DNA from 4 places in the Pseudoalteromonas sp. G5_S1_14_S5 genome. Region 3 is predicted to be linked to each of the others. Evidence: predicted binding sites of a transcription regulator. Region 3 holds the regulator's gene; each other region holds the start of a gene.
The links. Region 3 encodes sigma-54, which starts transcription at its own class of promoters, with help from an activator protein. Its sites were predicted from a motif close to GTTGGCACGNNNNTNGNNT; they were not measured.
Positions count from the first base shown of each region.

Region 1: the regulator sigma-54 is predicted to act here: its motif matches at 656-674, upstream of flhA (flagellar biosynthesis protein FlhA).
Region 2: the regulator sigma-54 is predicted to act here: its motif matches at 1,385-1,403, upstream of flgB (flagellar basal body rod protein FlgB).
Region 4: the regulator sigma-54 is predicted to act here: its motif matches at 1,513-1,531, upstream of ACTRWI_RS12105 (flagellar assembly protein FlgT).

Region 1 covers NZ_JBQKUM010000053.1:9,400-11,607, reverse strand. The annotation lists gene flhB (flagellar biosynthesis protein FlhB) at 1-561, shown strand, start outside; gene flhA (flagellar biosynthesis protein FlhA) at 869-2,208, shown strand, end outside.
Region 2 covers NZ_JBQKUM010000035.1:37,601-39,808, reverse strand. The annotation lists gene flgD (flagellar hook assembly protein FlgD) at 1-513, opposite strand, end outside; gene flgC (flagellar basal body rod protein FlgC) at 531-944, opposite strand; gene flgB (flagellar basal body rod protein FlgB) at 949-1,344, opposite strand; gene ACTRWI_RS12140 (protein-glutamate O-methyltransferase) at 1,600-2,208, opposite strand, start outside.
Region 3 covers NZ_JBQKUM010000007.1:51,608-53,815, forward strand. The annotation lists gene lptB (LPS export ABC transporter ATP-binding protein) at 1-161, shown strand, start outside; gene ACTRWI_RS03715 (RNA polymerase factor sigma-54) at 216-1,676, shown strand; gene hpf (ribosome hibernation promoting factor) at 1,738-2,025, shown strand; gene ptsN (PTS IIA-like nitrogen regulatory protein PtsN) at 2,027-2,208, shown strand, end outside.
Region 4 covers NZ_JBQKUM010000035.1:31,707-33,914, forward strand. The annotation lists gene ACTRWI_RS12100 (hypothetical protein) at 1-142, opposite strand, end outside; gene ACTRWI_RS12105 (flagellar assembly protein FlgT) at 282-1,415, opposite strand; gene ACTRWI_RS12110 (FlgO family outer membrane protein) at 1,607-2,208, shown strand, end outside.

The DNA.
Region 1 (2,208 bases), on a different contig from region 3:
CTTAACTTCATTCTCCTAATCAGTTGTTCTTTGCTGATTGTGGTGGCCATCGATATTCCATTCCAGATCTGGCAACACGCCGATCAATTGAAGATGACCAAGCAAGAAGTGAAAGACGAATTCAAAGACACTGAAGGTAAGCCTGAAGTGAAAGGTCGAATTCGTATGTTGCAAAGGGAAGCCGCTCAGCGTCGTATGATGGCTGATGTACCTCAAGCGGACGTGATTGTCACCAACCCGGAGCACTTCTCGGTGGCGTTACGCTACAAGCAGAATCAAGATAAAGCGCCAGTTGTGGTTGCCAAAGGTGTTGACCATATGGCGATGAAGATCCGTGAAATCGCTCGAGAACATGATATCTATATTGTTCCTGCACCACCGCTAGCGAGGGCGCTCTATCACACAACTGAGCTCGAACAACAAATTCCTGACGGTCTGTTTACCGCTGTAGCTCAAGTGCTTGCATATGTGTTCCAGCTAAAACAGTATCGAAAACGTGGTGGTGAGAGGCCAAAACTGCAAGATTCTAATATGTCGATCCCACCTGATTTACGTCATTAGATCAATTACTTGAGCTCAGCCTTATGAAGCTTGATAATAGAGGCACTCATTAGCTTCTTTTTGCCAACAAAGCGCTGACAAATTGACGTTCGATATTGGTACAGTGTTTGCTATGTTAATCCCGAACATTATAAGCCGGTCATGGTAAACCTGATCTATAATAAACCTTGTTGCTGTTACGTTGGCAACATAGCTTAGCCCAAAGCCCGACTTGTTGGCGAGTGGCGACAACTTAGCGAAACTATCTAGATTTATGAAATTCTCCCTGCCTTTTGCGGACAAGCTACCAAAAATTCCTAACCGTGCCATGCCTGCGATTGGTGCGCCTGTTATGGTACTTGCCACGCTGGCGATGGTGGTGTTGCCGATTCCTGCGTTCTTGCTGGATATGTTTTTCACCTTCAACATTGCACTCGCTATGGTTGTGTTACTGGTATCGGTTTACACTCGAAGGCCTTTAGACTTCGCCGCTTTCCCGACCGTCCTTCTTATTGCAACTCTGCTTCGATTGGCTTTGAACGTTGCGTCTACTCGTGTGGTTCTACTGCACGGTCACGAAGGTGGCGATGCTGCGGGTAACGTGATTGAAGCTTTCGGTAACGTAGTTATCGGTGGTAACTATGCGGTTGGTTTAGTGGTGTTCTTGATCTTAATGATCATCAACTTCATGGTTGTTACCAAAGGTGCAGGCCGTATCTCGGAAGTAAGTGCGCGTTTTACCTTGGATGCGTTACCGGGTAAGCAAATGGCAATTGATGCCGATTTGAATGCGGGTTTGATCGATCAAGATCAGGCACGTCTGCGACGTTTTGAAGTAACCAAAGAGGCCGATTTCTACGGCTCGATGGATGGTGCTTCGAAGTTCGTTAAAGGTGATGCGATAGCGGGCATTTTGATCCTGTTCATCAATATCATTGGTGGCTTGAGCATCGGCATGGCTCAATTTGATTTAGGTTTCGGTGAAGCTATCGAAATCTATACTCTACTGACTATCGGTGATGGTCTGGTTGCACAAATTCCATCTTTATTACTGTCGATCGCTGCTGCGATGATGGTAACGCGTCAAAATACCGATGAAGACATGGGCCAACAGCTCATCTTCCAGATGTTCGACAATCCAAAAGCCTTGATGATCACTGCGGCCATTCTTGGCGTGATGGGGATTGTCCCTGGTATGCCACACTTCGCGTTTTTGAGCTTAGCTGCGGTTGCTGGTGGTGCGGCTTATTACATCGATAAGAAACAGAAAAAGAAGGCATTGGAGCCGAATCTCCCTGCGGCTGTTGAGGCTAGTGGAGAGACAGGTTCGCAAAAAGAGCTCTCTTGGGATGACGTACAACCTGTTGATATTATTGGCCTTGAGGTAGGCTATCGCTTGATTCCTCTGGTAGACAGAGACCAAGGCGGCGAACTACTAGAACGCGTTAAAGGTGTGCGTAAGAAGTTGTCTCAAGATTTCGGCTTCTTGATCCCAGCAGTGCACATTCGCGACAACTTAGAACTGACACCAAACAGCTACCGAATTACCTTGATGGGTGTTGCGGTGGGTGAGGCTGAGATAAAGCCGGATATGGAGCTCGCGATTAACCCAGGTCAAGTGTACGGGATGATCGAAGGTGAGCCGACTATCGATCCAGCATTTGGTCT
Region 2 (2,208 bases), on a different contig from region 3:
GTTTTCGTCTTTTCCGTCCCATTCAACACGTGTATCGCCTGCAGGTTTAGAGCCGATATCAAAAGTGCGAACTAACTGGCCCACTTCATTCTCAACACGGACCATAACGTTGTCCATCGCTTGAGGAAGCTTAACCATTGCCGCCATACCGCCATCACCTTGCTTTACACCTGCCGCACCAGGAACCAGTACATCACGACCAACCAAAGAGGAGGCCTGCAGTGCTTGGTTAGAGGTCATCGATGAGTTCAAGCTTTCAAACTGTGAATTCATTTTGCCGATGCCATCCACGGTCGCAAATGAAGCCATTTGCGCAATCATCTGGTCATTGCTAACCGGCTTAAAAGGGTCTTGCTGTGCTAATTGCTTAGTCAACAAAGATAAGAAATCTTCTTGCTTAAGATCCTGCTTACCTGTTGTTTCGTCGGGCTTCTTAGCGCCATCTTGAAGACTCTTCAGCTGGTCAACATAGGACAAGCCGCTTTGACCAACATTGTTGTTGATTCCAGCCATGTGCTACCTCCTTATCCTTATTGACCCATCTGCAGCGTACGCAGCAGCATTTGTTTACTCGAGTCAGCAACCTGTACGTTCGTTTGGTACGCACGTGATGCCGAAATCATGTTTGCCATCTCTTCCATAACGTTCACGTTTGACTTGTAGATGTAGCCTTCGTTGTTCGCTAATGGGTGGTCTGGGTTGTACTCCGCGCTCAGCGGCTTATCGCTTTCTACGATACCTAATACTTTCACAGGCACAGTGTGGTCACTATTGCGTGCTCGATTTAACTCAGCGCCGAACACTGCGTGGCGGGCTTTGTAAGTTTCTTTAGCAGAACTACTTACACTGTCTGCGTTTGCAAGGTTGCTTGAGGTCGTATTTAGACGAACAGATTCAGCACTCATCGCAGAACCAGTCACATTGAATACATTAAATAAGCTCATCTAATTATTCCCCTTTAATCGCTTTAGTTAAATTCTTGAACTTACTTCCTAGGAAGTCGAGAGAGGCTTGATGCCTAATTTGGTTTTGCATGAAAAGGTTTCTTTCCAAATCCAAATCAACCGTGTTGCCATCTCCTGTATCAGGCTGGGTAGGAATTCGATACTTCGTTTCCCCATTCACCGTCGTTTCGGCAGAAATGTGCCGACCGTCTGTGCGGCTAAGACCAATGCTTGCCCCAGAACTTGCCGCTTGCAGTGATTTCTTAAAGTCTAATCCCTTTGCTTTATACCCAGGCGTGTTTGCTTGCGCGATATTGGTGGAAAGCACCTCAGCGTTACGCTCACGTACACCAACAGTGTGCTGGTGAATGCCCAAAGCATTGTCAAAAGAAATAGCCATCTAAACCTCAACTCAAGAACTGACTGTTGTGAAATAATTAAAGCAATATATATACCAACTTTTAAAACAAAGTGGTCTATTTATGCTTTCACAGGTTACTCGTGGGTAAACTTGTAATATACAAGCCAAAAAATAGAGTAAATTGGAATGTCACTCTGACTTAAAGATATAGGCTAAGCAGGAAAAAGAAAACCCAGCACTTGGCTGGGTTTTGAAATTGTTTAGTAACGTCACACCTTATTTAGGTGGCGGCAATCACTTCAATTTGTATATGATACCTGGGTTACAACGAACCATTTCAAAGCGGTCGGTTAAACCAGTTAACGACTCAGACGCACCCAGAAGCAAATATCCCCCCGGGTTCAGGCTGTTCGCCATTTGGTTAAGCACTTTAGATTTCATCTCTGGAGAGAAATAAATCAGTACATTACGACAGAAAATAATGTCGAATTTACCTAGCAGAGCGTAACTGTCCATCAGGTTTTGAGGACGGAAGTTCACCATGCGCTTAACGTTGTCTTTCACTTTCATGCGGCCATCGCTTGCATCCTCAAAGAAAGTACGGCGACGCTCTGGAGAAAGACCACGACCTAAAGCAAGATTGTCATACGCGCCAGTGCGGCACATATCTAACATGCTTGCAGAGATATCCGTTGCGGTGATCGATACATTTGGCAACATACCTGGCTTACGAGCTTGAGTTTCAAGCACCGTCATTGCCATTGAGTATGGTTCTTGGCCTGAAGAACTTGCCGCAGACCAAATCTTAATAGGACGTTTATTTGCCGCTATCTCCGGTAGAAGTTTATCCGCAAGCACAGCAAACGGGTAAGTATCTCGGAACCAAAGTGTCTCGTTCGTCGT
Region 3 (2,208 bases):
GTGTTTTGATTACCGACCACAACGTTCGTGAAACATTAGACGTGTGTGAAAAGGCCTACATCGTGAGCCAAGGACACCTGATCGCAGAGGGTACTCCTGAAGATGTTCTCAATAACGAACAAGTTAAACAAGTTTATCTAGGCGAACAATTCCGTCTATGATTATATAGAGAGTATCGAGAGTTCTAAGAATAATAACTAGGTAAGTAACACTGAATGAAACCCTCATTACAACTTAAGCTAGGCCAACAGTTAGCAATGACGCCTCAATTGCAGCAAGCGATTCGTTTGCTGCAATTGTCTACTTTAGATTTGCAACAAGAGATCCAAGAAGCACTTGAATCTAACCCATTACTCGATGTCGAAGAAGGCAATGAAGAAACGCCATCATCGGAAGAAAAGCCTAGCAGTGACGAGAAAGAAACAGTTGAAGCCGCAGAGCAAGACTTACCTGACAGCTCAGACTTAATCGAAAAATCAGAGATTGGAAACGAGCTCGAGATCGACACAACTTGGGAAGATGTCTACAGCGCAAATACAGGTAACACTGGTATTGCTATCGATGACGACATGCCTGTATATCAAGGTGAAACCACCGAAAGCTTGCACGATTACCTACTTTGGCAACTCGACCTCACCCCCTTCACAGAAACAGACCGAAGCATTGCATTCGCGCTAATCGATGCCATTGATGACTATGGCTATCTCACCGTATCTTGTGAAGATATCCTTGAAAACTTCGACAGTGAAGACATAGAGCTTGATGAAATCGAAGCAGTACGCAAAAGAATCCAACAGTTTGATCCATTGGGTGTTGGCTCGCTAAATCTTCAAGATTGCTTACTGCTACAACTGGCGACTTTCCCACAAGACACACCTTGGCTTGAAGAAGCTCAGTTAGTACTTACTAGCCATATTGACCAACTCGGTAATCGTGATTACAAACTCGTGATCAAGGAAACCAAGTTGAAAGAAGCAGAGCTACGTGAGGTTCTACAGCTCATTCAACAACTGGACCCACGACCTGGCAGTAAGATTACGCCAGACGAAACCGAATATGTGGTTCCTGATGTGTCGGTATTTAAAGATCTAGGTAAATGGTTAGTGACCATTAACCCGGATAGTGTGCCAAAGCTGAAAGTCAATCAGCAATACGCTGACTTAGGCAGTAAAGGCAACAGCGCTGATAACCAATACATTCGCTCAAACTTGCAAGAAGCGAAGTGGTTAATCAAAAGCTTGGAAAGCCGAAATGAGACGCTACTCAAAGTTGCGCGATGCATTGTTGAACATCAGCGCGATTTCTTCGAACATGGCGAAGAAGCGATGAAGCCAATGGTACTCAACGATGTTGCTTTAGCCGTTGATATGCACGAATCCACGATCTCTCGTGTGACAACTCAAAAGTTCATGCATACGCCTCGTGGCATCTTCGAACTGAAATACTTTTTCTCGAGCCATGTCAGTACTGACAATGGCGGTGAATGTTCATCGACAGCAATTCGAGCACTCATTAAGAAGCTTGTTGCGGCAGAAAATACCGCTAAGCCTCTCAGTGATAGCAAGATAGCTGCTTTACTGGCTGACCAAGGAATTCAGGTAGCTAGACGTACGATAGCGAAATACCGTGAGTCTCTGGGCATTGCCCCATCGAGTCAGCGTAAACGCCTACTATAAGCTCATTGAGTTACTCTTAACTCAATCGCTATTATCGGGCACCAACTGAAAAGGAAAGTCTATGCAAATCAATATTCAAGGCCATCACGTTGATCTTACCGATTCAATGCAAGACTATGTTCACACCAAATTCGACAAGCTTGAACGCTTCTTTGATCATATCAATAGTGTTCAGGTTGTTTTAAAAGTTGAGAAAATCAATCAAATTGCAGAAGCGACCCTTCACGTAAACCAAGGCGAGATTCATGCAACAGCAACAGATGGAAGCATGTATGCTGCGATTGATGCGTTGGTTGATAAACTCGTTCGCCAACTCAACAAGCACAAAGAAAAGCTAAGTAGTCACTAACATGCAATTAAGCGAAGTACTTTCATTGGACTGCACCAAAAGTGCAGTCCAATGCACAAGCAAAAAAAGAGCTCTTGAGCTCATCAGTCAAATCGCAGCAGAGAGCTGTGGTCAAGATTCAACAGAGCTATTCGAATGCATGTTGAGCCGCGAGAAGATGGGCAGTACCGGTATTGGTAATGG
Region 4 (2,208 bases), on a different contig from region 3:
CTTTCTCTTCACCCATGCGCACAAAACCAACAGACCGATGCAGTACCGTGTCTTCTGGTGTGTGGATGTGGATCTTAAAAGCGGTCTTACCTTTCGAAATAAAGCGATAGCCGGTAGCACCAATTAGATTATTCTGACTCATAGCTTGCTAAATGATGATTATGTTATTAGTAAGATTACGACAAATACGTAGAAACCGAAACTAATACCCATGAAAAAATTGAAGCCTTAGCAGGGGGGCTAAGGCTTTATTAGAAACTATGAGTTTAGAGTGCGGCTAACTACATGATTTTCTGCATCACATCACCAATTTGAATGCTTCCCGCTAGGCTTGGCTGATCAATCGTAAGTTCTGCTTCGTTCTCGTAGACGCGAGAAACGGTCAGTGTGATATCGCTTTGCGAGACTTTATTGCGCGGTAGACCTCGTTGGTCGATAAATGAACCTGTGTGCCATAGCTGCAGTTTGTCACCTTGTTGTACGCCATGCATTCGGCCCAAATCAATGGTCACTGTATTACCGAATACGGCCGCAACTTCTGGAAGCGTGATCTTACAAGAGACTTCAGATTCTAAGTCCAACATGATATTACGGCTCACACGAAGCATCATACTGCCGTAGGTCGATGTCCAAAAACGAGCACTACGAGTGTCAACTTCACTGGTTTTAGCAAATGGCCACTTTGCTACCTCACGATAGCTACGTGTGTAGATCTGGTGTCCCGTCTTACCATCGAAGACTTGCATCTCTAACGCAAACTGACGGTTGATGATGTCATCTTTTAAAAGCTTAGATTCGATGGTTGCCGTTAAGTCAGTAATCTCACCACCGATTATGTATTGTGCGCCAGTATCCTGCGCGATCATCTTGATGACCTCTGGTCGGCGTTTATCGATTTCGTAGTTGGTAGTGCCAACAGAAACGAAGCTGCGAGACTCTTTGGCTAGCTGTTTATCAACCACATGGCTGAAGTCGTCACCGATGTTGTAGATTCTGCCCATTACGGCTTGTTGTGGAGAGGTGACATCGATATTACCCACCAAGAAGGTTTTCTTGTATTGTCTTTCATGGCAAGCATTTGCCGAAGGGTAGATGTCGATCCTTGCGGTGATCATTAAATTGCCACCGCGCTTCTTCTCTTTATCAACCAAGATGTAGCGTACTTCGTGGTTAGTAAATTGGTATTCCTTTTTCTTGCCATCTAAATAAGGCGTTAGGTTCGCAATACTGCCGATGTCTGCCCCTGAGAACTGGATAGCCTTATACACCGCGTCTTCCAGAGCGTGGATCCTTGCCGTTTCTTCTGACGATACGATGGTTGCTATACCGGTAACTTCATACCATGAGGCATGAGCACTGAAACTTGTGATTATCAGTGAACCTATTGAAAATAAGTAAGAAATTATTTTTTTCATCTATTCGTTACCAGTTGGGTATAAATATTGCTTAATAAATAACTATAAGCTTGAAGCTGACTTGAGTGCGTTTTTCTTAATCTGAATCATTAATGAGAAGCAAAGACTGTTCCAACATTGTAATCCATTGAAACGAATAATGGTGAGAACATATTAGAACAGGTCGCACTATAACTATCTGGAGATTGATAATGAAAAAATGGCTCATAGTAATGAGTGTCATGTTACTGACATCATGCGCTTATTCGCCGATCTATAACGGTAAGACTGAGTACCCAGGCAGTCAGTTTATGCTGATGGACAGCCCTCGCCACACAATGGATTTCTTCGTAGAAAGCATGACCGAAGACTTGATCGTGTCGAATACCAGTATCTCAGCAAGAACGCCTATTGCGATCACCTCGTTTGTTGACCTGCAACACATGGACACAACAAACTGGCTTGGCAACTCGGTATCAGAAGGTTTCATTCACCAGTTTCAGCGTCGTGGCTTCAAGGTGGTTGATTTTAAAACTACGGGTTCTATTCAGGTAACTCATCAAGGTGACTTTGCGATAAGCCGTGACTGGAAAGATTTAGCTCAAGAGCAAGACGTTCAATACGTGCTAACAGGTACTATGCTGCGCCAAGAGGGTGGTGTACTCGTGAATGCTCGAGTTGTGGGCATGCAAACTCGTATTGTCGTGGCTTCAGCACAAGGCTTCTTACCGGCAGACCGTATTGGTCGTGACCTTGATACTCTGAACAGTATTCGAACTCAAGATGGTGTGATCATTCGTTCTGACCCAACGAT